DNA from 3 places in the Janthinobacterium sp. FW305-128 genome. Region 3 is predicted to be linked to each of the others. Evidence: predicted binding sites of a transcription regulator. Region 3 holds the regulator's gene; each other region holds the start of a gene.
The links. The regulator FNR, encoded in region 3, switches genes on or off when oxygen is low (the NO sensors DNR and NnrR bind a similar motif). The targets are predictions, from matches to a motif close to TTGATNNNNATCAA.
Positions count from the first base shown of each region.

Region 1: the regulator FNR is predicted to act here: its motif matches at 7,759-7,772, upstream of IGS60_RS16185 (hemerythrin domain-containing protein).
Region 2: the regulator FNR is predicted to act here: its motif matches at 3,968-3,981, upstream of cqsA (alpha-hydroxyketone-type quorum-sensing autoinducer synthase).

Region 1 covers NZ_JACYMK010000007.1:146,910-157,077, forward strand. The annotation lists gene IGS60_RS16145 (ABC transporter substrate-binding protein) at 1-590, shown strand, start outside; gene IGS60_RS16150 (CoA-acylating methylmalonate-semialdehyde dehydrogenase) at 677-2,191, shown strand; gene mmsB (3-hydroxyisobutyrate dehydrogenase) at 2,202-3,107, shown strand; gene IGS60_RS16160 (DUF1090 family protein) at 3,104-3,493, opposite strand; gene IGS60_RS16165 (tetratricopeptide repeat protein) at 3,646-4,470, shown strand; gene IGS60_RS16170 (SEL1-like repeat protein) at 4,467-5,468, shown strand; gene IGS60_RS16175 (AGE family epimerase/isomerase) at 5,537-6,751, shown strand; gene IGS60_RS16180 (carbohydrate kinase) at 6,748-7,680, shown strand; gene IGS60_RS16185 (hemerythrin domain-containing protein) at 7,944-8,396, shown strand; gene IGS60_RS16190 (diguanylate cyclase) at 8,790-10,168, shown strand, end outside.
Region 2 covers NZ_JACYMK010000001.1:924,382-934,549, reverse strand. The annotation lists gene IGS60_RS04250 (group II truncated hemoglobin) at 1-364, opposite strand, end outside; gene IGS60_RS04245 (MFS transporter) at 497-1,765, shown strand; gene IGS60_RS04240 (GIY-YIG nuclease family protein) at 1,778-2,125, shown strand; gene IGS60_RS04235 (MarR family winged helix-turn-helix transcriptional regulator) at 2,183-2,650, shown strand; gene cqsA (alpha-hydroxyketone-type quorum-sensing autoinducer synthase) at 2,657-3,901, opposite strand; gene IGS60_RS04225 (HAMP domain-containing sensor histidine kinase) at 4,034-5,386, shown strand; gene IGS60_RS04220 (response regulator) at 5,390-6,397, shown strand; gene IGS60_RS04215 (ABC transporter permease) at 6,394-8,925, opposite strand; gene IGS60_RS04210 (adenosine deaminase) at 8,962-9,993, opposite strand.
Region 3 covers NZ_JACYMK010000004.1:369,066-379,233, forward strand. The annotation lists gene IGS60_RS11565 (response regulator) at 1-1,667, opposite strand, end outside; gene fnr (fumarate/nitrate reduction transcriptional regulator Fnr) at 1,907-2,665, shown strand; gene IGS60_RS11575 (FixH family protein) at 2,792-3,316, opposite strand; gene ccoG (cytochrome c oxidase accessory protein CcoG) at 3,463-4,845, opposite strand; gene ccoP (cytochrome-c oxidase, cbb3-type subunit III) at 4,850-5,770, opposite strand; gene IGS60_RS11590 (cbb3-type cytochrome c oxidase subunit 3) at 5,763-5,963, opposite strand; gene ccoO (cytochrome-c oxidase, cbb3-type subunit II) at 5,965-6,579, opposite strand; gene ccoN (cytochrome-c oxidase, cbb3-type subunit I) at 6,595-8,022, opposite strand; gene ccoS (cbb3-type cytochrome oxidase assembly protein CcoS) at 8,251-8,427, opposite strand; gene IGS60_RS11610 (heavy metal translocating P-type ATPase) at 8,430-10,168, opposite strand, start outside.

The DNA.
Region 1 (10,168 bases), on a different contig from region 3:
CGTCCTTCCTGGTGCAGGCGCAAGGCTCGAAAGCGCAGGTGATCGGCCTGGCCAACGGCGGCGCGGACACCGTCTCCGCCATCAAGCAGGCGCGCGAATTCCGCATCGGCAGCGGCAAGGACCAGCGCCTGGCCGCCTTGCTCGTGTTCCTCTCCGACGTGCACGCGCTGGGGCTGGAAACGGCCCAGGGCCTCGTCTACGCGGACGGCTTTTACTGGGATTTCGATGACCGCAGCCGCGCCTTCGCCAAGCGCTTCGAGGCGCTCAACAAGGGCGCCAAGCCGACCATGGTGCAGGCGGGCGTGTATTCGAGCGTCTACCACTACCTGAAATCGGTGGCGGCCGCGAAAAGCGACGACTCGAAGGTCGTCGCCCAGAAAATGCGCGAGCTGCCGATCAAGGACGCTGTCATGAACAACGCCTCGATCCGCTCCGACGGCCGCGTCATCCACGACATGTACCTGGTGCAGGTGAAGACCCCGGCCGAATCGAAAGGCGCGTGGGATTACCTGAAAGTGCTGTCCACCATTCCCGCCGACCAGGCGTTCAAGCCGATGGATGGGGCGGCGTGCAATCTCGTTAAAAAATAATTCCGGGGTCAGACCCGTCGGGTCTGACCCCAGCTTTACGCCGTTGGGTTTAGCTGAACAAACATCGCACACCCGGAGCCTCAATCATGAACCAAGCCCTCACCTCAGTCCCCTCCATCCCCCTGCACATCGCCGGCAAGCATCACGCCTCGACCAGTACGGAATGGCGCGACGTCGTCAACCCGGCCACGCAGGAAATCGTCGCCAGGGTGCCGTTTTCCACGCCCGACGAAGTCAACCTGGCCGTCGCCACGGCCAAGGAAGCCTTTAAAACCTGGAGGAATACCCCGCTGGCGGCGCGCATGCGCATCATGCTCAAGTACCAGCAGCTGATCCGCGACAATATCGGCGCGCTGGCCGAACTGATCACGCGCGAACATGGCAAGACCCTGCCCGATGCGGAAGGGGAAGTGATGCGGGGCCTGGAAGTGGTGGAGCATTCGTGCTCGATCGCCACCCTGCAGCTGGGCGAGATCGCGGAAAACGCGGCCACCGGCGTCGATGTCTACAATATCTACCAGCCGCTGGGCGTAGGCGCCGGCATCACGGCCTTCAATTTCCCCGTCATGCTGCCGTGTTTCATGTTCCCGATTGCCATCGCCTGCGGCAATACCTTTGTGCTGAAACCGTCGGAACAGGACCCCTCATCGACCATGTACCTGGTCGAGCTGATGTACCAGGCGGGCTTGCCGGCCGGCGTGCTGAACGTCGTGCATGGCGGCGCCGACGTCGTCAACATGCTGTGCGACCATCCCGACATCAAGGCCGTGTCCTTCATCGGCTCCACCCACGTGGGCACGCATGTCTACCGCCGCGCCAGCGAATCGGGCAAGCGCGCACAATCGATGATGGGCGCGAAAAACCATTGCGTGGTGCTGGCCGACGCCAACAAGGAGCAGGCGATCAATAACCTGATCGGCGCCGCATTCGGTGCGGCCGGCCAGCGCTGCATGGCCAATTCCGTCGTCGTGCTGGTGGGCGAGGCCCGCTCCTGGCTGCCGGAAATCGTTGCCCGCTCCAAGGCGCTGAAAGTGGGGCCGGGCAGCGACCGCACGGCCGACCTGGGCCCGATGGTGTCCAAGGCGGCCATGCAGCGGGCGGAAAAGCTGATCCAGGCGGGTGTGGATGAGGGCGCGCAGCTGCTGCTCGACGGCCGCGGCCACAAGGTGGCCGGCTACGAGGGCGGCAACTTCATGGGCCCGACGATTTTCTCGAAGGTGGCTGCGTCGAACGCCGTCTACACGCAGGAAATCTTCGGCCCCGCCATGTGCGTGGTCGAGACGGAGACGCTCGACGAAGCGATCGCCTTCATCAACGCCAACCCGAACGGCAACGGCACCTCGATCTTCACCTCGTCCGGCTGGGCGGGGCGCAAGTTCCAGAACGAGATCGACGTGGGGCAGGTGGGCATCAACGTGGCCATCCCCGTGCCCGTCGCCTATTTCAGCTTCACGGGCTCGCGCGCGTCGAAACTGGGCGACCTGGGCCCGAACGGCAAGCAAGCGCTGTATTTCTGGACGCAGACCAAGACCGTCACGGCGCGCTGGTTCGCCCCGGACGATGGCGGCAGCGGCGTCAATACCACCATTGCGATGAAATAAGGAGGCGGCGATGAGCACCAATATCGTTTTCATCGGCCTGGGCAACATGGGCTTACCCATGGCGCAAAACCTCGTGCGGGCCGGCCATGCGGTGACGGGTTTCGACTTGCTGCCGGCCAGCGTGCGGCAGTTCGCCGCCGGCGGCGGCCTCGTCTCGGACGACCAGGGCGCGGCGATAGGCCAGGCCGACATCGTCATCACCATGCTGCCGGCCAGCCGCCACGTGCTGGGCGCTTATTTGGGTAACCCTTTGGGCGACGCAGGCATCCTGGCGCAGGCGCGGCCCGGCACCTTGCTGATCGACTGTTCGACGATTTCCACCGAGGCGGCGCGCCAGGTGGGCCGCGCGGCCGAGGAAAAGGGTATGCCCATGCTGGACGCGCCCGTGTCGGGCGGTACGGCGGGCGCCACCAACGGCACCTTGACGTTCATGGTGGGCGGTGAAGAATCCGCGCTGGCGGCGGCGCGCCCCTACCTGGACGTGATGGGCAAGGCGATCTTCCATGCGGGCGGCTCCGGCTGCGGGCAGACGGTCAAGATCTGCAACAACATGCTGCTGGGGATTTTGATGATCGGCACCAGCGAGGCGATACGCCTGGGCGTGGCCAATGGCCTCGATCCGAAAGTGGTGTCGGACGTGATGGCGAAAAGCTCGGGCCGCAACTGGACCCTGGAGGTGTACAACCCGTGTCCCGGCGTGGCCGAGAACGTGCCCGCGTCGCGCGGCTACACGGGCGGCTTCGGCGTCGACCTGATGCTGAAAGACCTGGGCCTGGCCGTGGAAAGCGCCTTGGCCAGTGGGGCGAGCGTGCCGCTGGGCGCCCTGTCGCGCAATCTATATAGCTTGCACAGCAAGGCGGGGGCGGGCGCGCTGGATTTCTCCAGCATTTATCAGCTGCTGGGCGAGAAAGCTTAAGGCTGCTGCGCCTGCAGGGCCGCCAATTCGGCCCTGGCTTTTTCCAGCTTGCCTTCCAGCTTGGCGATTTTCTTCGGCTGTTTATTCGCTTCCTGGGCCAGGCGCAGCGAACGCTCAGTCTGGTTCACCTTGGCCTGCGCCTTGACGATTTTCTTGTTGTGGCGTTCGATCAGGGTACTGTCGCGGCAGTGGGCGTTGACTTCGTCGAGCGCGCGCGTCAGGCCCGCGACCTTGTCGGACAGGCCCTGTTCCTGCGCCTGCTGCAATTCGCTGCGGATGCTTTCGCGCTTGGCGGCGCAGCCGGCCAGCTGGGTGTCTGCGGCGCTGGCACCCACGCAGGCTGCGGCGAGCAGAAGGGTCAGGGCGGTTTTCGATAGAAGGTTCATGGCATTCCTGTGTCAGTGGTGAGCCCGTGCAATGTAAGCCTGCCAACGCCCCCTGTCAAACTTCGCCTACCGTGCGCACCTGTCCCGCATGGCATCGGCTACCATGCGTGTTTTCTTCTTGTCGACACCGCCGCATGACCAGGAAATTACTATTGCTGCTCCCTTTGCTATTGCCGCTGCCTGTACTGGCGCAAACCTCGCCTACCTTGCTCGATCTGCAGCTGATCGCCATCAAGGCACGGGCCGATGCGGCCAGCCATAGCCCGGAAAGCATCGCCGAGTTTGCCGAGACCCGGCGTATGGCTGAAACGGGCGACGTGGAGGCGCAGCTGGAACTGGCGCGCATGCTGCAGCTGGGCATCGGCGCGCCGCAAGACACGGCGCACTCGATGGCCTGGATACGCAAGTCGGCCGAAGGCGGCTATGCGCCGGCGCAGGCAGCTTTGGGGCTGGCCTACACGGTGGGCGGCAAGGTGCCCATCGACCGCGTGCAGGGAGAGTACTGGCTGCGCAAGGGCGTGGCGCAGGGCGACGCGCTGGCGCAAACCATGCTGGCGCTGGAATTCATCGATGGCAGCAGCCCTGCCGAAGAACAGGCGCTGGCCATCATCTGGCTGAAGAAGGCCGCGCTCGAAGAACACTTTATTCCTGCCTATAATGCGCTGGGCGAGCACCTGATGCGCGCAGCCGCCGATGAGCAGGAGCGCGGCGAGGCCTTCCGCTGGTATGACAGATCGGCGCGTGAAAAGGAACCGGCCGGCATGCGCAACCTGGCCCGCGCGCACGAGCTGGGTCTGGGCGTGGCGCAGTCGGACAAGCTGGCCCTGGTCTGGTACGAGCGGGCGGCATGGAGCGGCGACTTGCCCGCCATGCGGCGCATGCTCGACGTGTACGTGAAGGGTGAACTGGGACAACAGGCGAATGCCGAAGACGCCGCCGAATGGCGCGCCAGGCTGGCGGAAAGCGAGAAGAAATGAAGACCATCGTATTGTTATTGACCCTGGCGCTGGCGCAGCCCGTGCTGGCGCAGCCTGCGCCCTCCAAAGAACCGCGCCAGCATCCGGCTCTGGCCGAATTCGATATGTCCGGCCTCGACGACATGCGCGCGAAGGTGCAGGCCGTGGTCAACCGCCCGGCCGACCTGTCGCCGGAAAAAATCGCCGCCTACGAAAAGACGCGCCGCGCCGCCGAAGGGGGCGATGCGGCCGCCCAGCTGGAGCTGGCGCAGATGCTGCACGAGGGCGAGGGCACGCCGCGTGACGTTGACGCCGGCCTGGCGTGGATGCGGAAATCGGCCGAAGGCGGCTATGGCCCGGCGCAGGCATTCCTGGGCGTCGCCTATACGCTGGGGCAGGGCATGGCGGCGGACCGCAAGCTGGGCGAATACTGGTCGCGCAAGGGCGCTGCGCAAGGCGTGGAACTGGCCAACTTCATGGTGGCCCAGCACTTTGAAAACATCCACAGCAGCGCGGCAGAACAGGCGCACGCGCTGCACTGGCTGAAGTTCTATGCCGAAAACGGTTTCATTCCCGCCTACAATGAAATCGGCTACCGGCTGATGATGACGGCGCACGATGACGCGCAGCGCAGGGAAGCGTTCGGCTGGTACATGCAGGCGGCCAAGGCGCTCGATCCGCCGGGCTTGAACAATGTGGCCTACTCGTATGAAGTGGGGCAGGGCGTGCCGCAGAGTGACGAGGCGGCGCTGGGCTGGTATGAAATGGCGGCCATCGCCAAGAGTCCCCCGGGCCAGACGGGCTTCGCGCGGCTGCTGGAGCAGGGCCGCGGCGGCCCTACCCGGCAAGGGCCGGCGCCCCAGCCCTTCGAGTTGTACCTGCTGGCGGCGAAGCAGGGCGACGCGGAAGCCATCGAACGGCTGGTCAAGGTGTACGATAAGGGCGAGCTGGGACAGGCGGCCGACCCGGCGCAAGCGGCACTGTGGCGCGAAAAGCTCAGGCTGGCCAGGACTCCCTAAGTGGACGAGACGGGGCGGAAACGGCATGCTATCATCATTGTTATCGATAACAATATCATGAGAGACCCATGAATCCCGATTTCCGCTCCAGGGCCATGCTTGAAAAGCACATCCAGCACACGATGCATTTCTACCACCCGCGCGCGTTTGACCCGAGCGGCGGCTTTTATCACTTCTTCCTCGACGACGGCACCGTCTACGACGCTGCCACGCGTCACCTGGTCAGCAGCACGCGCTTCATCTTCAATTACGCCATGGCGCACCGCCGCTTCGGCGGCGACGATTACCAGGCGGCGCTGCGCCACGGCGTGGCCTTCCTGCGCGACGTGCACCGCGACCCGGCCACGGGCGGCTATGCCTGGCAACTGTCGTGGAAAGATGGCGTCAAGACGGTGGAAGACGGCGCCAACCACTGCTACGGCCTGGCCTTCGTGCTGCTCGCCTATGCCCACGCTTTGCAAGCGGGCGTGGCGGAAGCGCGCGCCTACCTGGACGAAACCTTCGAATTGATGGAACAGCGCTTCTGGCTGCCCGAACACGGCCTGTATGCGGACGTGGCCAGCGCCGACTGGTCCACCCTGGACGGCTACCGCGGCCAGAACGCGAACATGCACGCGTGCGAAGCCATGCTGGCCGCATTCGAGGCGACGGGCGAGGCGCGCTACCTGCACCGCGCCGAAACCCTGGCGCACAACATCACGGTGCGCCAGGCGGGCCTGGCCAACGGCATGATCTGGGAACACTACAAGAGCGACTGGGCTATCGACTGGGATTACAACCTGCACGACAAGAGCAATATCTTCCGTCCCTGGGGCTACCAGCCCGGCCACTTCACGGAATGGGCCAAGCTGCTGTTGATCATGGAGCGCCACGCCAGGTTCATGGCCGGACCATCGGAGTGGCTGCTGCCGCGCGCGCGCGAACTGTACGACACGGCGCTGGCCAAGGCCTGGGATGGCGCGCATGGCGGCATCCACTACGGTTTTGGCCCGCACGATGAAATCTGCGACGGCGACAAATATTTCTGGGTGCAGGCGGAAAGCTTCGCCGCCGCCGCCGTGCTGGCCGCGCGCACGGGCGACGACGCCTACTGGCAAAGCTACGACAAGATATGGGACTACAGCTGGAAGCATTTCGTCGACCACGAACACGGCGCCTGGTACCGCATCCTGACGCCCGAGAACCAGAAAATCAGCAAGGAGAAAAGCCCGGCCGGCAAGGTCGATTACCACACCATGGGCGCCTGCTATGAAGTGCTGAACGTGCTCAAAGGTGCCGCATGAGCGCCGCCTTCCCGCGTGAATTTCCACAATTCGTTTCGGCCGGCGAAGCGCTGACGGACATGCTGCGCACGGGGCCGGACGCCTGGAGCAGCCAGGTGGGCGGCTCGACCTGGAACGTGGCGCGCGTGATGGCGCGCCTGGGCGTGCCCAGCGCCTTTGCGGGCGCCGTCAGCCTCGACGTCTTCGGCGACGCGCTGGCGCAAGCGACCGACGCGGCAGGCCTGGACATGCGCTTCTTGCAGCGCCGCGCGAAATCGCCGCTGCTGGCCATCGTGCATGAACTGCATCCTCCCACGTATTACTTCATCGGCGACGACAGCGCCGACCTGCATTTCGACGCGGCGCAGCTGCCGGCCGGCTGGATGCAGGGCGCGCAATGGGTGCATTTCGGCGGCATCAGCCTGGCGCGCGAACCGCTGGCGGGCAAGCTGGTGGCGCTGGCGCAGGAGCTCAAGGCGGCTGGCGTCAAGATCAGCTATGACCCGAATTTCCGCATCATGATGGATGCGCGCTACGACGCCACCCTGCGCCGCATGACGGAGCTGGCTGACGTGATCAAGGTGTCCGATGAAGATCTGGCGGGCCTGTTCCGCCACGACGACATCGATGGCGCGTTTGCCGTGCTGCGCGGCTGGAATCCGCAGGCCACGTATTTGTATACGCGCGGGTCGCAAGGTGCGGCGCTGTACCGGGGCGAGCAGACATGGCAGGCGGCCCCGCCCGCCATCGAGGTGGTCGACTCCGTGGGCGCGGGCGACGCCAGCATCGGCGGCTTGCTGTACAGCCTGATGTACCGGCCCGATGCGGACGGCGGCCAGCACTTGCGCTTTGCCGTCGCGGCCGGAGCAGGCGCCTGCCTGGCGGCCGGCGGCTCGCCGCCTTCGGTGGACCTGGTGGAATCGCTGGCGCAGCGCACGCAGCTGCGTTAAGTCGCATGGCGCGGTGCGCCGGCAGGCAGGCGCACCACGCATATTTTTTACGCAATGCAAAAATTTATCATGGTCAGCTTGATCTGCATCGAAACGCGTTGACCTTCCCGCCAGGCCTACCTTGACGTTGGCAATCCTCCTACATGCACGCCGCATGGCCCTGTCTAGAATGGGGACTTCATTGCACACCTGGAGAACACATCATGGCCACCCAATCCCATCAGGCAGCGTCCGTTTCCCAGCAAAATGCCGGTATGCAAGACATGGATGCGATCGAATTGCTGACGCAAGATCATCAGACGGTGAAGGACTTGTTCGAACAGTACGAGGGGCTCAGCGACAGGTCGCTCGCCAGCAAACGCAAGCTGGCGCTGAAAATCTGCGAGGAATTGAGCAAGCATGCGATGGCGGAAGAGGAAATCTTTTATCCGGCCGTGCGCGAGGCCAGCCGCCTGAATGAAGACCTGATCGATGAAGCCATCGTCGAACATGCCTCGGCCAAGGAATTGATCGCGCAAATCGTCGCCATGGCGCCCGGCGAAGACTTGTACGACGCCAAGGTCAAGGTCTTGTCCAGGCAGATCGAGCAGCACGTACAGGAAGAGGAGGGCGAGATTTTTCCGCGCGCGCGCGAGGCGCAGCTCGATCTGCTGGCCATGGGCGGCCAGATCGCGGCGCGCAAGGCGGAAATGCAAGTGCCCGGGATGCAGCCCTGAGCCTGCCTGGCCGCGTGTGACTAGCGCGCTGGCCCTGTCGACGCCCGTTACATCAAGGTAAGCGCCATCAGAGGATGCGTGGCGGGCGCCTGCTGGCGGCAGGCGGTTCGCCGCCAGCGGTGCAAGTGGTGGAATCGTTGCTGGAGCGTACGATATGGCGATGATGTGGGGATGGCGTGTCTATTCAGCGGCGCCAGGGCGCCCTTTTTGCGAGAATAGGCGTAAGATTTGCTCTCTTGCCATGTCAAGAGCCTGTTCTGGGAGTGTATTCATCCGGGGATAGGTTCGAAGTCATGCGCTGACCAATATGCCGTGCTTCCCGTTGCCATGCATGGCGCCACTTGGCCGGGTCCGTGCGCTTTACAGAGCACGGGCGCTGAGAAGGAAGTCCGCATGCATAAGATCTGGAAGTTTTTCAATCCCCGGAGCTTCAAATTCAAGATGACTGTGCTCGTGGGCGTACTGGTGCTGTGCGCAACGGGTTCTGTTGCGCTCACATCGCTGTCTGTCGCGCAAGGGCAGATGGTCTCCGTCATCGGCAATCAGCAATATGCCTTGCTGACCAGTGCCGCGGCATATATCGACGAAGACTTGAATGCCAAGAAAGCGCTGCTCAAGGTGCTGGCGGAAGGGCTGCCTGCGGATGTGTATGAACATCCGCAGCGGATGCAGGCATTTATAGAAAATCATCCAACTCTGCGCGAGGAATTTTTCAATCTCGTCGCCTTTGATGCTACCGGGAAACTGATTGCCAGCATGAATGACCGGCGCGTGGCCGGCAAGCTCAATTTCGCTGCGCGCGAATATTTTATCGATACCGTGAAGCTCAGGGAAGGCGTGATATCGCGTCCATTCAAGAGCCAGCTGTCGGGCAAGCCCGTTGTGCTGGTAACCGAACCGATCTATGACAAAGCCGGCAAATTGCTGTATGTAATCGCTGGCGGTCTCAATTTGCAAAGCCCGACATTTTTTGGCCAGTGGGAGCAGCTCAAGCCGGGCAAGAGCGGTTATCTGTTTATGTTGACCGACGACGGCACGATACTCCACCATCCGGACCCGGCGCGCGTCCTGAAGCGGGTGCATGATGAAACGGGCGGCGCAACCCCTTCCACCTTGGCCGCATTGCGGGGATTCGACGGTTGGACGCAAGGTAAAACCAAGCTGGGCGTGCAGGCAATTATGACGTACAAGCATTTGCGCGCGGCAGATTGGATCATCGGCGCCGTCTATCCTGAAAGCGAGGCATTCACGCCGGTCACCGATATGTATGCCAAAGTCATCATTGCTTCGTCAGGCGTGGCCTTCCTGGCCAGTTGTGCCGGCTGGATCGCGGTGATGCTGCTCTTGCGTCCTTTGGGCGATCTGGGCCGGCATGTGGCGAGCATACGCTCAGGCAATGCCGATATTGCGGTGTTTGATATCGCCCGTAAAGACGAGTTTGGAAAGCTGAGCCGTGCATTCTATGCGCTGTCGCTGCAGAGGGAAGCGGCGGAAAACAACCTCGCCGCTCTGGCGCGTACTGACATGCTGACGGGCCTGCACAACAGGCGCATGTTTGACGAGGCGCTGGCCGCGGCATTGACGCGTGCCCGGCGCGCTGGCACGGGCCTGGCGCTGGCGTATCTGGATATCGACTATTTCAAAAAAATAAATGACACGTATGGGCATGGTATCGGCGATCTGGTATTGATTGAATTTGCCAAACGGCTCAAAGCTTGCGTCCGGGCCTCCGACACGGTGGCCCGCCTTGCCGGCGACGAGTTTGTCATTAT
Region 2 (10,168 bases), on a different contig from region 3:
TCTGATAGAACGATTCCATCAGGCGCACGCGCAAGGATTCTTCGATGCCCGTGTCTTCCATGGCCCAGGCCATGGCGCGCAGCCACTGGTCGCGCTCGCTGGTGCCGATGGCATACGGCAAGTGACGGGCGCGCAGGCGCGGGTGGCCGAATTTCTCGATGTACAGATCCGGTCCGCCCATCCAGCCCGTCAGGAAGAAATACAGCTTGTCGCGCGAGCCGTCCGTCGAGGGCGGATGCATGACGCGGATGCCGGCGAACTCGGCTTCGAGTTCCATCAAGTCATAAAAACGGTCGACCATTTCACGCAGCACGGGGGCGCCGCCGATGGTCTCGTACAGGGTGGGGGCAATGGTATCAGTCATGGCCGCCATGATAGCGCAAGCATCGGCGCTCCATGCAGCGCCAGCGCTCCCTGCCGCAATAAATGGCAATATACTTGACTGATCAAGCTTTCATCAACTACCATGCAATTTTAAAACAGGGACAAGATGAATATGCCAACCGCCACAGACACTGATTTGCTGCGCAATACCAACTTCCGCTGGCTGCTGGGCGGCGGACTCGTCTCCATGCTGGGCGACCAGTTCAGCCTGCTGGCCCTGCCCTGGCTCGTGCTGAGCCTGACGGGCGATAGCCTCAGCCTCGGTATCGCCGTGGCCCTGATGGGCGCACCGCGCGCCGTGCTCATCTTGCTGGGCGGCACCATCGCCGACCGTTATTCGCCCCGGCGCGTGCTGCTGCTGAGCAAATATGCGAACGCCGCCATCCTGCTGGCACTGGCGGGACTGCTGGTGCTGGACCTGGCCAGCCTGGCGCTCGCGTATGCGGCCGCGCTGGCGCTGGGCATCGCGTCCGCCTTCGGCATTCCGGCCGGCACGGCCATCCTGCCGCAAGCCGTGCCTGCACCTACGTTGCAGAAAGCCAATGGCTTGCAGATGGGTGCGCGCCAGTTGTCCTTGCTGGCCGGTCCGCTGCTGGCGGCGCTCGTGCTGGGTGCCCACGGTAACGGGCAGCACACCTCCATGGCGGCGCTGGCCGCCGCCTTCGCCATCGATGCGCTGACGTTTGTGTTTTCCGCGTGGACCTTGCGCCAAGTCAAGCTACGGCCCCTGGCTGCGGCTGCGGCGCCGCAAGGCATGTGGCGCGACATGGCGGCGGGCCTGGCCATGGTGTGGCGCGACTTGCCCCTGCGCAGCTGTTATGCCTACTGGGCCGTGGTGGCCTTCTTCGTCATGGGTCCGCTGCAAGTCGCCTTGCCCGTGCTGGCCAACGAGCGCCTGCACGGCGCCGCGGCGCTGGGCATGCTGATGGGCGCGCACGGCGCCGGCACCTTGGCCGGCATGCTGGCGTCCAGCCTGGGCGGCGCCTGGCTGCGCCGCCATTTCGGCGCCACTCTGCTGGCCGCCGACGCCATCGTGGCTTGCCTGTTGATGGCGCTGGGACAAATCGGCTCGGCCTGGCACGGCGCGGCCCTGCTGGCCGTCACGGGAGTGCTGGGCGGCTATGTGCAGGTGGCCATCTTTACGTGGATACAGCGGCGCGTGGCGCCCGCCATGCTGGGCCGGGCGATGGCTGTGTTCATGGGCATCTTCCTGGGACTGGCGCCCCTGTCGGCGGCGGCCACGGGTGCGCTGCTGCGCCACGTGAGCGTTGGCGAGCTGTTCTGCGTCGGCGGCGCTCTGCTGCTGGCCGCCGCCATCGCCGCCGCCCTGTTCACGGATATTGCCCACATCGCAAGCACCGATTACGTCACCCAAGCTTAAGGAAATCACAACATGGATAAAACACAGCAAGCAGCCTTGAAAGCAGCTTACCGGCAACAAGCGCCCGCGCTGGGCATCATCGCGCTGCGCCACCTGCCCAGCGGGCGCACCCTGCTCGAACGCAGCCGCAACGCGCCCGGCGCGCTGAACCGCCACCGCTTCGAACTCACGCTGGGTACGCACCGCAACGCCCGCCTGCAGGCGGACTGGCGGCGCGACGGTGCGGCGGCTTTCCGCTTCGACATCATCGACACCGTCGATCAATCCGCCGATCCCGACTTCGATGCGGACGCCGAACTGGACGCCCTGCTGGCGCTGCACCAGGCGCAGCTGCTGGAACAGGGACAGGCACGCTATTGAGCGGCCATGCTTTACACTTGCGCACTCACGCACTGCGCAGCAAATGAAAAGGATGTCATGACCGAACACACTCTCCCGACGCCGGACGGCGGCGGCGCGCTGGACTTTTGCCTGCGCCTGGCGCGCGCCCAGGCGCTCATCGTGCGCCGCTTCGACAGCATCCTGGGCAATCTGCACGGCCTGAGTTTCAGCGATTACCAATTGCTGTACCACTTGCAGCGGGCGCCCGGCGGACGCCTGCGCCGCATCGACCTGGCCGAGCGCCTGGCGCTGACGGCATCCGGCATCACGCGCTCGCTGATGCCGCTGGAAAAAATCGGCCTGGTGGCGCGCCAGGCCGATGCACGCGATGCGCGCGTCGGCTACGCCGCCATCACCGAAGCGGGACTGGCATTGCTGGCGCACGCGAATACGACGGCGCAGGCGCTGGGACAGGAATTGCTGGGCAATGCCAGCGCGGACCAGCTGGCGCCCCTGTCCATGCTGCTGGGCACGATCGCCGGCAACCAGCCCGCCAACGGCTGACGCGCGCTACACCAGCGCCAGCTTGCGCAGGCGCCGCGTCGAGGGCCAGCGCGCCATGCCCGTCTCGTCGCGGATGGCGGCGCAGGCGGCCAGCACTCTTGCGCACTCGTCCTCGCGCAAACCCGCATTCAGGGTCAGGCGCACCAGCGAACGGTTCTTCGGTGTGGCCGGCGCGCAAAAGACGGCGCCGTAGATGCCGTGCCGTTCCAGCGCCTTGCGCAGGATCAAGGTATCGGGTTCGCTGCCCGCTTCCAGCGCGATGATCTGCTCGGTGCCGTCGCTGACGTTGTAGCCGAGATCCGTCAACCCCTGGCGCAGCTGCACGCTGTGGCGGTGCAGCGCGGTGCGGCGGCCATCGGCGGCGCGGATGAAGTCGAGCGCCGCATCGAACCACGCCAGCTCGTGTTCCAGCAGGCAGGAACTGAAGATGGCGGGCCGCGAGGCGGACAAAAAATATCCCTTGAAACGGGCCGAACAGGTAATCAGCCCCGCCCGCCCCGCGAACGCCTTGGCCAGCGACGCCGTGCGGAAATGCACGCGCTCGGCCAGGCCCAGCTCCGCCACCAGCCCCGCGCCCTGCGGGCCGTGCGTGCCCAGCGAGTGCGACTCGTCGACGATCAGCATGCTGCCGCTGCGTTCGGCAATTTCCACCATGTCCAGCAGCGGCGCCACGCTGCCGTTGGTGCTGTACAGCGCATCGACGATGATGATGCCGGGGCCATGCTTGTCGAGCTGGCGCTGCAGGTGGGCGCCATCGTTGTGCAGGAAGGCGACGGGCACGGCTTGCGCCGATTGCACGCCTTCCCACAACGACGCATGCGCCTGCATGTCCAGATACACGGGGATGCCGGGGCCGGCCAGGCTTTGCAGCAAGCCCACGTTGGCGGCCCAGCCCGACTGCGCCAGCACGCACGCTTCGCTGCCGAGAAAATCCGCCAGCTTGTGTTCCAGCCGGTGCTGGCGGCTGCCTTCCTGCAGGAACACGGACGACATCAGCATGGCGCCGCCGCCCTGCAAGACGCGCGCCTGGGCCGCCAGCAGCGCCGCCTCGCCGGCGATGTTCAGGTAATCATTGCCTGCCAGCATGATTGCACTGGCCGGCACGGCTTGCCATTCATGCAAGTGCTCGCCGCCGAGCAGCTTCTCGATGCGCTCGACATAGTGCTCATCCATGCGCGCGCGCACGAAGGCGGGCATCCTTTGCTCGGCATGGATGGCGCGGGACGGCAGAGGGGAAATAGCGTTTATCATAGGAACTCCTGATTGGTTGCGGTGGGAACTACCGCATCCAACATGCGCGAGTCATCCGGCAAGCGTTTGATACAGCTCAACAGTTGTGCCGATATTGTGCTGATACAGAGGGAACCCGCCGATCATGTTGCATTGACACGCCTCAACGAACACGCCCCTCTGATCATGATGCATGCGCAGTCCCCTTCCGGAAAACGGTGGCAAGGCAAGCTGCTCCAGCCTTTCCTGCATTTCCACGACGCCATCGAACACACGCCGGTGCGGCGCGCTCAGGTGCGCACCCTGGCGCTCATCGGTGCGCTGGGCATGCCCATGTACTACGCGCTGTGGCATTATTTCTTTCCGCAAGAATACGAATCGCCGCTGCTGCGCACCATCTCCGCCCTGCTGTTCCTGCCCGCGCTGTGGCCTGACCGCTTCAGCAATACCTGGTTCAGCGTCTACCTGTTCCTGGGGCTGACCTTCGAACTGCCGTTTTTCTTTACATATATGTTCCTGATGAACCACGCCTCGAGCATGTGGGCGCATTCGCTGCTGGTGGCGCTGGTCGTGCTGTTTCACTTCGATACGCGCATCGCCGTGCTGGCCTACCTGAGCGGCACCCTGCTGGCTTGCCTGGCGTTTGCCGTGGCCGGCGATCCAGCCTTCCTGCTCAGCCGCGACGTCTTGCAGCAATTGCCCGTGCACTGGTTCACGATTGCCGTGCTGTCCGTCGTCAAGGTGGGCCGCAACGTGGGCGCGCAGGAGAAACTGGCCGGGCTGGCGGCCGGCCTGGGCAGCGTGGCGCACGAATTGCGCACGCCCCTCGTCAGCGTCGAGGCAAACGTGCGCGGGCTGCAGCGCGGGCTGCGGCAAAACCTGCAAGGGCAGCTGCCGGACGAGGCCAGCGGGGAAGCGCTGGCGCGCATCCAGTTCGAAGTGCGCCATATGCACCACATGATCGATCTGTTCCTGCTCAGCGCCAGCGCCGTCAACCGCAAGCTCGAAGCCAACGAGGCGGTGGCCATGCACGACAGCGTGACGGCCGTGCTGCGCCGCTACCCGTTTACCAGCACGGCCCAGCGCGACATCGTCAAGGTCGACGTGCGCGCCGATTTCACGTTTCCCGGCCAGTCCGAGCTGTGCGTGGTCATCCTGCTGAATCTGCTGCGCAATGCCTTGAAAAGCATCCACCGCGCCGGCAAGGGAAGAGTGCGCATCATCATCGATGGCGCCCATCCCGTGCCGCGCCTGCTGTTCATCGATACGGGCTGCGGCATCGCGGCCAGCCGCTTGCCGCTGATCTTCGACCGCTTCTATTCGTATCCCTCGCATAACGGCAGCGGCATCGGCCTGGCCCTGTGCCGGCAAATCATGCAAGCCTGGCAGGCGCGCATCCGCTGCGTCGCGCGCGAAGGCGCCTACGCCATCTTCGTGCTGGAATTTCCCCAGCCCCTGCCCGTGCCCACGCACAACCGTTTTCCATCCATCCACCGCGCGAGGTGACGCATGCAACTGCCCGTCTACACCCATCCGACCTTGACCGTATTGATCGACGACAGCGATTCCTTCCTGAAAAGCCTGGCGTTCCAGCTCGATCCCGGCCTGGCGCGCAAGACTTTCCACGACACGAGCAGCGCGCTGCACTGGCTGCGCCAGAGTACGCAGCCGGGCGAGACGCCGCTGCACGTCAATTTCGACACGCAAAACCTGCCGCCCGACCAGTGCAACGTGGCGCTCGACATCGAACGCATCTGGCGCATCAGCGGCCAGGCGCAGCGCTTTGCCGTGCCGTCCGTGCTGGTGGTCGATTATTCGATGCCGCAGATGAATGGCCTGGAATTCTGCCAGGCCGTGCGCGACTTGCCGTGCAAGAAGATTCTATTTACGGGCGCGGCCGATGAAAAGGTGGCCGTGACGGCCTTCAACCGGGGCTTGATCGACCGCTACATCAAGAAGAGCGACGACGATGCGCTCGACATCCTGGAACAGGAAATCGTTGCCCTGCAGCGCGAATTCTTCCTGCAGCAATCGGAAACCGTGCGCGATCTGCTGATGCTGCACGACTACAGTTTCCTGCAAGACGAGGCGCTGGCCGCCGTCGTGCACGAGTTGTGCCAGCGCCACGGCTTCGTCGAGTTTTATATTTTCCCCAATCCCAGCGGCATCCTGTTCTTCACGCGCGACGGCCACGCCAAGCTGATGATCATCGAGACGGAACGCAGCCTGCACACGCAGTATGAAATGGCGCGCGACAGCGACGCGCCCGATTCATTGCTGCAGGCCCTGCTGGAAATGCGCGTGATTCCCTACTTTTCCGACGCCAACAGCGACGGCATGTACGCGGCGCAGATAGGCGAGAACTGGTTTCGCTACTGCGCCGCGCCCACCATCTGCCTGGGCGGCGTGACGTATTTCTGGGCCCTGTTCGACGTGCCGGCGCACCAGCTGGGGCAGCCGGTGATGTCCTACGCGCAATTTCTGCGCGCAGGCGCGGGCGACGGCGTCATTGTTTAGCCTTCCCTTAAGGTCTGCAGCGGCGGATGTTTCAAGACATTGCGCAAACCCAGCCAGCCGCCGGCGATGGCGCACAGGGCGCCGGCCAGCAGGCCGAAGGCCCACACGCCCGGCGCGAAGCTCCAGGCGAACTTGAACTGGTACGTCGCCAGAGCCCAGCCCATGGCCGCCGCGCCCGATGCGGCCAGCAGGCCGGCCAGCGCGCCGACGAGGGAAAACTCGATCAGCTGCGCCTGTGCCAGCTGGCGCCGCGTGGCGCCCAGGGCGCGCAGCAGTCCCGCTTCGCGCGTGCGCTCGTCCTGCGAGCCCATCAAGGCCGCATACAGCACCAGCAAGCCCGAGGCCAAGGTAAAGGCAAACAGGAATTCGACGGCCGTCACCACCTGGTCCAGCACGCCCTGGATTTGTTTGAGCACGCCGCCCACGTCGACCACCGTCAAATTCGGATAGTCGCGCAGCAGGGCGTTGCCCAGGTCCGCCTGCGCAGGCGGCAGGTGGAAGGCCGTGATCCACGTCTGCGGCGTGTCCGCCATGGCGGCCGGATTGATGATGACAAAGAAATTGACGCGCATCGAGCCCCATTCCAGCTTGCGCAAGCTGGTAATGGCCGCTTCGACGCTCTGACCGGCGATGTCGAAGCGCAGCTTGTCGCCCAGCTTCAGCTTCAATGTCTTGGCGATGCCCTCTTCCACCGACGCTTCCGCCGGCGCGCCGGGCTTGTCGCTGAACCACTTGCCGGCCACGAGCTTGTTTTCTTCCTGCATCGTGGCCATCGTCGACAGATTGAATTCGCGGTCGGCCAGGCCCTTGGCGCGGTCATCCTCGTACGTGCTTTCCGTGATGGCGTTGCCGTTCACGGCCACCAGCCGGCCCCGTATCATCGGATACAAAGGCGCGTTGGCCACGCCCGCCTGCGCCAGGCGCGCGGCGATCGGGTCCTTCTGCTCGGGCAGGATATTGATCATGAAGCGGTTCGGCGCATCGGGCGGCGTGGCATTGCGCCAGGCCACCATCAGGTCGCCGCGCACCACCGTCAGCAGCAGCAAGGCCATCAGGCCCAAGGCCAGCGACACCACCTGGATGACGGTGGCGCCCGGGCGGCGCTGCAATGACGTGACGGCAAAGCGCCAGCCCTGGTGATTGAAGGCGCCGCGCAGGCTTTTCAGCGAGCGGATGCCCAGCCAGCCGGCCAGGCCGAACAGCGCGAAGCCGCCGAGGAAGCCGGCCGCCGTCAGCAGCGCGAGTTTCACGTCGCCCGCCTGCCACAACAGCAGCACGACGAAGGCGGCAATGCCGAGGCCGTAGGTGGCCAGGGCCAGCGCCTGCGGCGGCTCCTGTTCGCGGCGGATCACCCGGTTATGCGGCACATTGCGCAACTGCAAAATCGGCGGCAGGGCAAAGCCCAGCAACAGCAGCATGCCGGTGGCCACGCCCTGCAGCGCGGGCAGCAGGGACACGGGCGGCAAGTCGCTCTGCACCAGTTTGCCCAACAGCTCCAGCAGCACCAGGTGGCCGCCGAAGCCCACCAGCACGCCGATCAGACTGCCCACCAGGCCGACCAATAAGAATTCGATCACGTACATGGCCGTCACCTGGTTTTGCGTCAAGCCCAGGCAGCGCAGCATGGCGCAGGCGTCGAGGTGGCGCAGCATGAAGCGGCGCGCCGCCATGGCCACGGCGACGGCCGCCAGCATGGCCGACAGCAGGCCGACGAGGGACAGAAAACGGTCGGCGCGGTCCAGGGTCGATTGCATCTGCGGGCTGCCCGATTCCAGCGATTCGATGCGCACGCCTTTGATGGACTGCGCCTTGATCTGGCTCTCCAGCGAGGTTTGATATTGCGCAAGCTCGGCCGCCTTGGCGGGCGGCGCCGACAGCAGCAGCCGGTACGACACGCGCGAGCCGTTCTGCACCAGCGCCGTGGCGGCCAGGTCGCTCAAGGGCAGCATCACCCTCGGGGCGAAATTGAGGAACGATGCGCCGCGGTCCGGTTCGCTGGCGATCAATTGCGTGACGGTAAAGGCCTTGTCGCCCAGGGTCAGGGTGTCGCCCAGCTTCGCGTTCAGGCTGGACAAGATCGCCGCGTCGACCCACACGGTGCCGGGCGCCGGCACCTGGCTGGTCGGCTGCCCGACGGCATCCTGCGCTTCGCTCGGTTTGGTGGTGATTTTCAGCTTGCCCCGCTGCGGGTAGCCGGGCGAGACGGCCTTGATGGACGCCAGCTGCGAGATCGATTGCTCGCCCTCGCCCGCCTGCGCCATGCTGGGAAACGTCACCGTGTCGGCCAGGATAAAACCGCGCTTCTGCGCTTCGGCGCGCCAGGCCGCATTGACGGGCTGGTCGGCGCTGATGACGAGGTCGGCCCCCAGCAGCTGGTGCGCGTCGCGGTTCAGGCCCGCGCGCAGGCGGTCGACGAAGAAGCCGACGGCCGACAGGGCCGCCACGGCGACGATCAGCGCGACGAGCAGGAAACGCAGTTGCCCGGCGCGCCAGTCGCGGCCGGTCATTTTCAGGGAGAGGCGGAACATGGGCGGCGGGTCTTTATGCGAGTTGGTTGTGATGCGTTATTGCGCGATGCCGTGGGCGACCGCGTGCTGCGCGAAATACGCATCGACGGTGGCAAGAAACGCGTCTTTTTGCGCCTGCGGCAGGAAGGCGGCGATGAAACCGTTGCGCGCCAGGCGTTGCGCGTGGGACAGGCCCAGCGGCAAGGCATCGAAGATGGCGTCGAAATTGTCATTCATGTAGCCGCCGAAATACGCGGGATCGTCCGAGTTCACCGTCACCAGCAGACCGGCGTCGAGCAGTTGCACCAGGTTATGGTCATGCATCTGGTCGAACACGCGCAGCTTGGTGTTCGACAGGGGGCAGACGGTGAGCGCGATCTGTTCGCGCGCCAGGCGGGCCGTCAGTTCCGCGTCTTCCAGGCAGCGTACGCCATGGTCGATGCGTTCGACTTTCAAGTCGTCGAGCGCCGTGCGGATGTAGGCCGGCGGGCCTTCCTCGCCCGCGTGGGCCACCAGGTGCAGGCCCAGTTCGCGGCAACGGGCAAACACGCGCGAGAATTTCTCGGGCGGATTGCCCACTTCCGACGAATCGAGGCCGATGCCGATGAACTTGTCGCGGTGCGGCAGCGCGTCTTCCAGGGTCTCGAACGCCTCTGCCTCGCTCAGGTGGCGCAGGAAGCACAGGATCAGGGCCGCGCTGACGGGGCTGTCCTGGCAGGCGCGGTGGATGCCGTTGATCACGTCGGCCATCGGCACGCCGCGCGCCGTGTGCGTCTGCGGGTCGAAGAAGATTTCCGTGTGCAAGACGTTATCGGCTTCGGCGCGGCGCAGGTAGGCTTGCGTCATGTCATAGAAATCCTGCTCTTTCAAGAGCACGCTTGCGCCAGCGTAATAAATGTCGAGAAAAGACTGTAAATCCGTAAAAGCATAGGCGCTGCGCAAGTGTTCCACAGATTCATAGCCCAGCGGCACGCCATTGCGCTCGGCCAGTGCGAAAATCAGTTCTGGCTCCAGCGAGCCTTCGATATGGATATGCAATTCGGCTTTCGGCATGCCGCGGACGATCGCGCGCAATTGGGGGTTCATCATGGGTGTTCCTTATAGGGTGGCGATAAAAATGCTGGCACGCGCGCGCGGCGCGCAGGGCCATCAGACATGCAGGCATCTTAGCGCAAGATGGCCGGACTCACCGGCGCCCGGCCGCCGTGGCGCCGGCAACGGCAGCGCCACGGCACGCACCGGCACGCGCTGGCGAATTGTCGTA
Region 3 (10,168 bases):
GCAAACAGCTGCTGTTGCTGCAGTTCCGTCATGCCGATGCCCGTGTCGCGCACTTCGAAGCGCAGCCAGGCACGGCCGTTGTCCTTCTCGGCCAGGCTGACGGCCACCACCACTTCGCCGCTCTCGGTAAACTTGATGGCGTTGCCAGCCAGGTTGACGAGGATTTGCTGCAGGCGCTGGGCGTCGCCCATGAGGCGGCGCGGCACGTCGGGTTCGACGGCAATCGCCAGCTCCAGTTCCTTTTCGCCCGCATTCATCGTCATCGTCGTGGCCAGCGTGTTCATGACTTCGTCGAGGTCGAATTCGACGGGCGACAATTCCATGCGGCGTGCCTCGATCTTCGAATAATCGAGCACGTCGTTGAGGATGCCCAGCAGCGACTGGCCCGCCACGCGCACCATGGTCAGATACTTGCGCTGTTCCGTATCGAGCTTGGTATTGCCCAGCAAATACACCATGCCCAGCACGGCATTGAGGGGCGTGCGGATTTCATGGCTCATGTTCGCCACGAAATCGCTCTTCGCGCGGTTGGCCGCCTCGGCCCGGTCGCGCTCCTGTTCCAGCTCCGCCGCGCGCGATTCGAGCTCCTGCTGCAAGCGGTCGCGCTCGCTCATCAGGCCGTTGAACGCTTCCGTCAGCTCGCCGATCTCGTCGCGCTGCTGCACGGGCACGGGAGTGAAACGGCTGCCGCTGGTGCGCAGCGCCTGCAGGGTGTCGCGCAGGCGCACCAGCGGCGAGAGCAGGCGCACGGTGACCCAGCCCAGCACGGCTGCGGCCAGCAGCGAGGCGAGGATGCTCCACAGCACCAGCCGGTACAGCACGCCGTCGAACGGTTCGAAGGCGTCGTCGAGGGGCAGCGAGGCGGCCAGCAGCCAATTTACGGATTTCAGGCGCTTGAAGCTGTTGACGGCCGTGATGCCGCGGCTGTTGGTGCTGACCATGGTGCCTTCGCCATCGTCCTTCAGCAGCCGGGTGGTCGTCAGGTTGGCGTTCGGCAGGCGCGGCTGCAGCAAACGGCTGGTGTCGGGATGCAGCACATAGCGCGGCACGGCGCCGCGCGTGAGGACGAAGTAATAGCCGCTCTTGCCGATCTTTTCCGAGCGCAACCTCCCCAGCAGGTTATCCTTGTACAGGCGCAGCACGCCGATCACCACGCCGGCCACCTGGCCATCGGCGCCCAGCACGGGCGCGACCATCTGCACGATGGGCATGCCGCTCGATTTGCCCAGCATCGGCTCGGTGATCATGGGCTGGCGCGTGCGCAGCACGGTCTGGAAATACTCGCGCTCGGCGACGTTGATGCCGGCGCGCCCCGCCACTTCCGGCATGTCGGCCACGACGGCGCCGTGCGCGTCGAGCACCAGCACGTCGTCGAACAGCACCAGCATCGAGCGGCGCGAATAGTAGTCGCGCAGTTGGGCGGGCTGGGTGATCAGTTCCGGCGGCTGCTGCCGTGCCGTCAGGGTGACGATCTGCAGCAGCATGCCCAGCTTGTCGTCGAGCTCGGCGGCGGTGCGGCTGATCAGGGACGACTGCTGGCTCAACAGTACCTTGGTGAAATCGTCGCGCATGTGCTGCACCTGGATCATGGTGACCAGCGCGATCATGGCGATCGAGGTCAGGCTGGTGGCCAGCGCGACTTTTGCTTTGATGCCGAGAGGCTTCATGATTTCCTTTTCAGTACCGGGCGGCACAGGCGGCAGATAATGCTGTCAGGAATTTTCCTATCAATACCCCAGCTTGGCAAGCGCCGCCACGCAAATTGCCCTCTCCGCATGGGCTTTTGACGATGTTGCCATATAATTAAAGTCGGAACGTAGTTTATTCAGCGAAATTGCGGTGAAATTGGCACACGGCAACCCTGTATGCAGTAAACTTGTTGTTGCATTTTCTAAAAGGTACCGACATGACTGAAGCGCTACTCACTCCAACCTCGCCCACAGTGACCGTGGAAGCGTTGCGTGCGCGATGCTCGACCTGCAGCATGCATCAATTGTGTCTGCCGATGGGCCTCGACGTGGGCGACATGGACAGACTGGACCAGATCATTGGCCGCCGCCGCAAGATCGTGCGCGGCGCTTCGCTGTTCCGCATCGGCGACTCGTTCCAGAACCTGTATGCGATCCGTCTGGGCCACTTCAAGACCTACCAGATCAATCCGGGCGGCGAAGAGCAGGTGACGGGTTTCCAGATGGCGGGCGAACTGCTGGGCATGGACGCCATCAGCGCCGACCGCCACCACTGTAATGCGGTGGCGCTGGAAGACAGCGAAGTGTGTGAAATCCCGTTTTCCAGCCTGGAACAATTGCTGGGTAATATGCCGACCCTGCTGCGCCATTTCCACCGCATGATGAGCCAGGAAATCACGCGCGAGCAAAGTGTCATGCTGTTGCTGGGCAATATGCAGGCGACGCAGCGTTTTGCCGCCTTTATCGTCAACCTGGCGTCGCGCTATGAAGCGCGCGGCTATTCGGCCAGCAAATTTCAGTTGCGCATGTCGCGCGAGGAAATCGGCAACTACTTGGGCCTGACCATCGAAAGCGTCAGCCGTTTATTGTCGAAATTCAAGAAGGAAGGCTGGCTGCGCGTCTCCAACCGCGAGATCGAGATCTTGCAGCCGGCCAAGCTGAAAGCCATTACAGCCGGCACCGACGTCTGCAAGTAACAGCACCGTCAAAACCTACTGCGCGTCGTGCTTTGCGGCCTGCGATGCTCGCTGTGCTATAGCACAGCTGTGCTTCTCAGCCACAAATCACTGCCGCTCGCTACGGTTTTTTCCCGGCGCTGTACGTTATAACTCTTCATCCGCATGCAGCGCGATGCTGCGTTGCACGGGCCAGGTCCAGATGCCGGACAGGCGCCACTCGCGTTTGTCGTTTTCCACCAGCACTTGCCAGCGGCTGCGCTCGAGCATCGGCAGCGCCACGGAAAAATTGCCGGCCGCATCGGGCTGCACCAGCAGCTTGATATCCTTTTCCGGCAGGGTCGCATGCGCCAGGTGCAGCTGCAAAGGCCCCTGGTACGCCTTGCCGAAGCTGTGCACGGAGCCGCTCAGGCGCGCTGCAGCGACGTCATACGACAGGGTCGTGTCCATGGCCAGGTCGCTGGCGATCGTGTCGCGCTTCAAATCCTGGTTGATCGCCTTGCCCTGCTTGTAATAGTCGCCCACCACCAGCGCGTCGGGCTGCGTAAACGCGATATAGCCCATGAAGCTGCCGACGACCACGGACAGGCCGGGACCGATCATCAGCAGCCATGGCCAGCGATGCTTGTACCACGGGGCAACGGGAGGTTGCAGTTTCAGACTGTCGGACATTGTGTTCTCCTTGGGGGCGGACCCTTTGGGTCCGACTCCAGCTTTTGCTTCCGGGTTGAAAATCAAGTGACCCTAACGCATGATTGATGATACCCCTACGGCGAAATAACGGGGTCGGACCCGGAGGGGCCGACCCCAAATCAACATCACCGCGGCACGATGAACACCGCGCTTTCGCGCACATGCAGCGACGGGTCGTCCAGCGAGTGCAATTCGATCGCAATCTTGTTCGAGCCCTTCTCGCCGACGCCGTGCGGCACGCGCAGGCGGATCGGCCAGCCCAGCGTTTCCGTCGGCTGCAAGGTCACTTCGTCGCGCGTCAGCAAGGTCAGACCCGGCAAGCCGGAAGCGCTGATTTTGAAATGCTGGCTTTGCTCCGAGGTGTTCATGATCTGCAGACGATAGACGTTTTCGATCATGCCGTCTTCCACCTCGCGTCCCATCGAACCGCGGTCGCGGATCACGTCCATTTTCAGGGGCGTGCGCAGGGCCAGCGACGTACACACGGCGATGATGATCAGGGCCAGGATGGACGTGTAGATCAGCACGCGCGGGCGCATGGCGCGCTGGCGGATCTGCTTCGAATTGAAGTTGTTTTCCATCGCATGGTCGGTGCTGTAGCGTATCAGGCCACGCGGCCGCTCGACCTTGTCCATCACCGTATTGCAGGCATCGACGCAGGCGGCGCAGCCGATGCATTCATACTGCAGACCGTTGCGGATATCGATACCGGTCGGACACACCTGCACGCACAGGGTGCAATCGATGCAGTCGCCCAGCTTGTCGTTGTTGCCGGCCTTCTTGCTCATGGCGCCGCGTGGTTCGCCGCGCTTGGCATCGTAGGTGATGATCAGGGTGTCCTGGTCGAACATGGCGCTCTGGAAGCGCGCGTAGGGGCACATGTATTTGCACACCTGCTCGCGCAGCCAGCCCGCGTTGCCGTAGGTTGCCAGACTGTAGAACAAGACCCAGAACCATTCCCAGGGACCGAAATTGAGGGTGGTCACTTCGCGCGCCAGTTCCTTGATCGGCGTGAAGTAGCCGACAAAGGTAAAGCCCGTCCACAGGGCGATGGCGCCCCATACCAGGTGCTTGGCCGTCTTCTTGAACGCCTTGCGCACGGAGGGGCCCTGCTTGTCGAGGGCCATGCGCGCGCTGCGCGTGCCCTCGATGCGGCGTTCGACCCACAGGAAGATTTCCGTGTATACCGTTTGCGGGCAAGAAAACCCGCACCACACCCGCCCGGCAATGGCCGTGACGAGGAATAACAAATACGCACAGATGATCAGCAGGGCCGCCAGATAGATGAAATCCTGGGGCCACAGCACGACGCCGAAAATGTAGAACTTGCGCGTGGTCAAATCGAACAGCAGGGCTTGCCTGCCATTCCAGGTCAACCACGGCAAGCCGTAGAACGCGAGCTGGGTAAGCCATACGCATACCCATCGCCAGGTAGCGTAGCGTCCTTTGGCCTCGCGAGGGTAGATTTGCTCGCGGGCCGCATACATCTTGATGACTTGAGGTTCCATTACATCATTTCACGGGCGTCTGGGGATTCGACAGGCTCCAGACATACGCCGACAGCACGTGTACCTTGGATTCGCCGAGGAAGTCGCTGAAGGCCGGCATGGTGTTGTTGCGACCCTTGCGCACGGTTTCCATGATGGTATCGGCGCTGCCGCCGTACAGCCAGATCTTGTCCGTCAGGTTAGGCGCGCCGAGCATCTGGTTGCCCTTCGCATCGGCGCCGTGACAGGCCATGCAGGCGCCGAACTTGGCCTTGCCCAGCACGGACTTGACGGGGTCCGACGTGGAACCGGACAGACTCAGCACGTAATGGGCCACGTTCTCGACATCTTTTTCGGAACCGAGCGCGGCGCCCATCGGCGGCATCTGCCCATTGCGGCCGTGCATGATGGTGGTCTTGATGATGTCGGGATCACCGCCATACAGCCAGTCCTTGTCCGTCAGGTTGGGGAAGCCCTTGTTGCCGCGGGCATCCGAACCGTGGCATTGCGCGCAGTAGGTCAGGAACAGACGCTGGCCGATCGCTTGCGCCTGCGGATCGGCGGCCACCGTCTTCAAGTCCTGGCTCAGGTACTTGTTGAACAGGGGGCCGTAGTCGGCTTCCGCCTTCTTCAGCTCTTCCTCGTACTGGCCCGTCGATTTCCAGCCCAGGCTGCCGGCGTAGGTGCCCAGGCCCGGGTACAGGAACAGGTAGGCCAGCGCGAAGACGATGGTGATGTAGAACAGCCACATCCACCAGCGCGGCATCGGCGTATTGAGTTCCTTCAAGTCCTCGTCCCACACGTGGCCCGTGGTGCCGTCGGCGGGGGCGCCGGCGGCCACTTTCACTTTCGACTGCGAGTACAGCAGCACGCCGCAGCCGATGATGCCCAGCAGGGACAGCACGACGATGTAGATATTCCAGAAGCCATTGGTAAAGTCAGCCATGGTTGCGCTCCCCTTGTGCCGGCGCGGCATCGGCCGGATAGTCGAGCGCCTCGTCGGCGAACGGCAGGCGTGCCGCCGCGTCGAAGTCGCCATTGCTGCGGCTGAACGTCCACCACAGGATGCCCACGAATGTCATAAAGGAAACCACCGTCATGACGCTGCTGGCGCTGTCAAACAGGTTTTCGATTGCCATGCTAATTCCTTGTTTTGATTAATGTACCGAGGCCTTGCAGATAGGCGACCAGGGCGTCTTCTTCCGTCTTGTCCTGCAGCTGCGCGGGGCCGGCGGCGATCTCTTCGTCGCTGTACGGCTGGCCCAGGCGTTTCAGGGCGCGCATCTTCGGCATGATGTCGTCAGGCACCAGCTTGGTCTTCGCCAGCCATGGGTAGGCCGGCATGTTCGACTCGGGCACCACGTCGCGCGGGTTGTTCAAGTGCGTGCGGTGCCATTCGTCGCTGTAGCGGGCACCCACGCGGGCCAGGTCCGGCCCCGTGCGCTTGGAACCCCACTGGAACGGACGGTCGTAGACGAACTCGCCGGCGACCGAATAGTGGCCATAGCGTTCCGTTTCCGCGCGCAGCGGACGCACCATCTGCGAATGGCAGTTGTAGCAGCCTTCGCGCACGTAAATGTCGCGGCCCGCCAGGCGCAGCGGCGAATACGGCTTCAGTCCGGCGACGGGCTCCGTCGTGCTCTTCTGGAAGAACAGGGGGACGATCTCGACGGCGCCGCCGATGCTGATCACCACCGTGACCAGGGCGATCAGCAGCCAGGGGTTTTTCTCAATCCATGCATGTGAAAATTTCATTTGCTTTCGCTCCTATCAGGCGTGCGCCGCGTTCAGTTCCGGAATGCGGGCGACGGGGAGTTTGCTGCCGCGCAGAGTCATCCAGGTGTTGTAGCCCATGATGCACATACCCGACAGGTACAGCAGGCCGCCGGCCACGCGCACCACGTAGTACGGATACGTTGCTTTCACGCTCTCGACAAAGGTGTAGGTCAGGGTGCCGTCCGGATTGACCGCGCGCCACATCAGGCCCTGCATCACGCCGGCGATCCACATTGCGGCGATGTACAGCACGATGCCGATGGTGGCCACCCAGAAGTGCACGTCGACCAGGCGCGTGCTGTGCATCTGCGTGCGGCCCGCCAGGCGCGGCAGCAGGTAGTAGATCGAACCCATGGTGATGAAGCCCACCCAGCCCAGGGCGCCCGCATGCACGTGGGCAACGGTCCAGTCGGTGTAGTGCGACAGCGAGTTGATGGTCTTGATCGACATCATCGGACCTTCGAAGGTGGCGATGCCGTAGAACGACAGCGAGACGATCATGAATTTCAGGATCGGATCGGTGCGCAGCTTGTGCCAGGCGCCCGACAGGGTCATGATGCCGTTGATCATGCCGCCCCAGCTTGGTGCCAGCAGGACCAGCGAGAAGACCATGCCGATCGATTGCGTCCAGTCAGGCAATGCCGTGTAGTGCAGGTGATGCGGGCCCGCCCACATGTAGGTGAAGATCAGCGCCCAGAAGTGGACGATCGACAAACGGTACGAGTACACGGGGCGCTCGGCCTGTTTCGGGATGAAGTAGTAGACCATGCCCAGGTAGCCGGCGGTCAGGATGAAGCCCACCGCGTTATGGCCGTACCACCACTGGATCATGGCGTCCTGCACGCCCGCATACGCGGAATACGACTTGGTGAACGAGGCTGGCATGACGGCGCCATTGACCACGTGCAAAATCGTCACGGCCAGGATGTAGGCGCCGAAGAACCAGTTGGCCACGTAGATGTGCTTGACCTTGCGCTTGATCAGGGTGCCGAAGAAGACGATGGCGTAGGCGATCCAGACGACGGCGATGAGGATGGCGATAGGCCATTCCAGCTCGGCGTATTCCTTGCCGCGGGTCAGGCCCATGGGCAGGCTGACGACCGCGCACAGGATTACCGCTTGCCAACCCCAGAAGGTAAAGGCGGCCAGTTTGTCGGAAAACAGGCGCACCTGGCAGGTGCGTTGCACGACGTAGTACGAGGTGGCGAACAGGCCGCAGATGCCGAAGGCGAAAATCACCGCATTCGTGTGCAGCGGACGCAAGCGTCCGTATGTCAGCCATGGTATGTCGAGGTTCAGGGCAGGCCAGGCCAGCTGAGCGGCGATGATAACGCCAACCAGCATGCCGATGATGCCCCATACCACAGTAGCGACCGCGAATTGCTTCACGATCTTGTAGTTATAGTTCAGCGATTGATCCACAAAGACTCTCCCTGGAATTACTATTTATGATGGTGGCCAGAGAGTAAGTGTTTGACCGCGAAAAAACTTTGATGTGGATCAAAATTCCCCGGATGAAATAAGCGTAGCGAACTGGCATCGAAATAAAGTGATATTTCGATCAAAAAAGCCGTACAAGATCCCTGCAAAAAGGGCATGTGGAGCAGACGCGCCGGCCATGGCGTGCGGGACGCCGGCCGGGCGGTGAGGTCAGGGATGCGGTTCGCCGGGCGCCGGCTTGACCGTCGTATCGTCGTCCTGCAGCACGCGCAGGCCCGGTCCGACGAGGTCGTCGAACTGGCCGCTGTCCGAGGCCGTGAAATACACCCACAGGGCGATGAAGACGACCACGACGCTCAGGGGGATGAGGAGATACAGTGCTTCCATGTTCAGGCTTTCCGCAGGCGCAGGGCGTTGGCGATGACGACCGCCGAGCTGGCAGCCATGCCGACGCCGGACAGCCAGGGGTTTAAAAAGCCCAGCGCGGCGGCCGGGATGGCCGTCAGATTGTACAGCGTGGCCCAGCCCAGGTTCTCGCGGATGATGCGCATGCTGCGCGCGGCCGTCTTGGCCGTGTCGAGCACGGACACCAATTGGCTCGACAGCAGCACCGTGTCCGCATGCGCTTGCGCCAGCGCGGCGCCGGAGCCCATGGCGAAGGACACGTCGGCACCGCTCAGCACGGCGGCGTCGTTGATGCCGTCGCCCACCATCGCCACCACGGCGCCCGTCGCCTGCAATTGCTGCACGAAATCGAGCTTTTCATCGGGCAGGCATTCGCCGCAGGCCGTGGCGATGCCCAGCTCCGCCGCCACGCTTTGCGTCAGCGCTTCCTGGTCACCGCTCAGCAGCACGACTTGCTTGCCGTGCCGGTGGAAATACGCGACCACGTCGCGCGCTTCCGGGCGCAGCGCGTCGCTGAGCAGGAAACGCGTCAGCCAGCGCCCCTGCGTGCCCAGGTACAGCGGCGTCATGCCCTGCATGCCGACGGCCGTGTCACCCAGCGGCGGACCCGCGATGGCGGCGACAAAGGCCGCATTGCCCAGGCGGTAGCGCACGCCGTCGACGATGCCTTCGAGGCCCTGGCCCTGCACTTCCTGCAGGTTTTCCGCATGCGTGCGCGGTGTTTCTCCCGCTGCTGCCAGGATCGCCTGTGCCAGCGGATGGGCGCTGCCCGCCTCCAGCGCGGCGGCCACCTGCAGACAGTCGTCTTCCGTCATGCCGTCCAGGCCCTCGATCTGTTTCAGCACGGGCCGGCCCAGGGTCAATGTCCCCGTCTTGTCGAAGACGATGTGGGTGGCGCGGTGCAGGGTTTCCAGCACGTGCGGCTGGACGATCAGCACGCCGCGCCGCAGCAGGCTGTCGGTGGCGGCCGCCAGCGCCGTCGGCGTGGCGAGAGACAGCGCGCACGGGCACGACACGACCAGCACGGCGATGGCCACGGGCCACGCCTGCGACGGGTCGTGCCAGCTCCAGAAGGCGAACACGGCGACGGCAAACAGCAGCAGGCCCAGCACGAACCAGGCGGCGACCTTGTCGGCCCACTGCGCGATCTGCGGCTTGCCGCTGCCGGCCCGCTCGATCAGCTTCAACAGGTCGGACAAGGTGCTTTCGCGCGCCGGTTTCAGTACGCGCAAGATCAGTGCCGCGCTGGCGTTGATGGCCCCGCCCGGCACCCGCTCGCCCAGTTTGCGGCGCTGCGCCGCGCTCTCGCCCGTCAGCAGCGATAAATCGAGCGCGCTCGTGCCTTCGATGATGACGCTGTCGGCGGCGATCGCCTCGCCCGGCTTGACCAGGATGATGTCACCGACGGCCAGGCTGCCGGCCGGCACCAGGGTGGTGGCGCGGTTGTCGGGAAAGCCCGCCATCAGCGAGGCGGACGCGGGCAAGGCGTGCTGCAAGCGCTCGAGGGCCGAGGCGGCCTTGCGGCGCGCCTGCAGCTCGAAATAGCGGCTGCACAGCAGCAGGAAGATGAACATCGTGGCCGAGTCGTAATACACCTCGCCGCGGCCCGTAAACGTCGCCACCACGCTGCCGAAGAACGCTGCCAGGATGCCCAGCGCCACGGGCACGTCCATGCCCAGGGTGCGCGCGCGCAGGCTGGCCCAGGCGCCCTGGAAAAACGGCA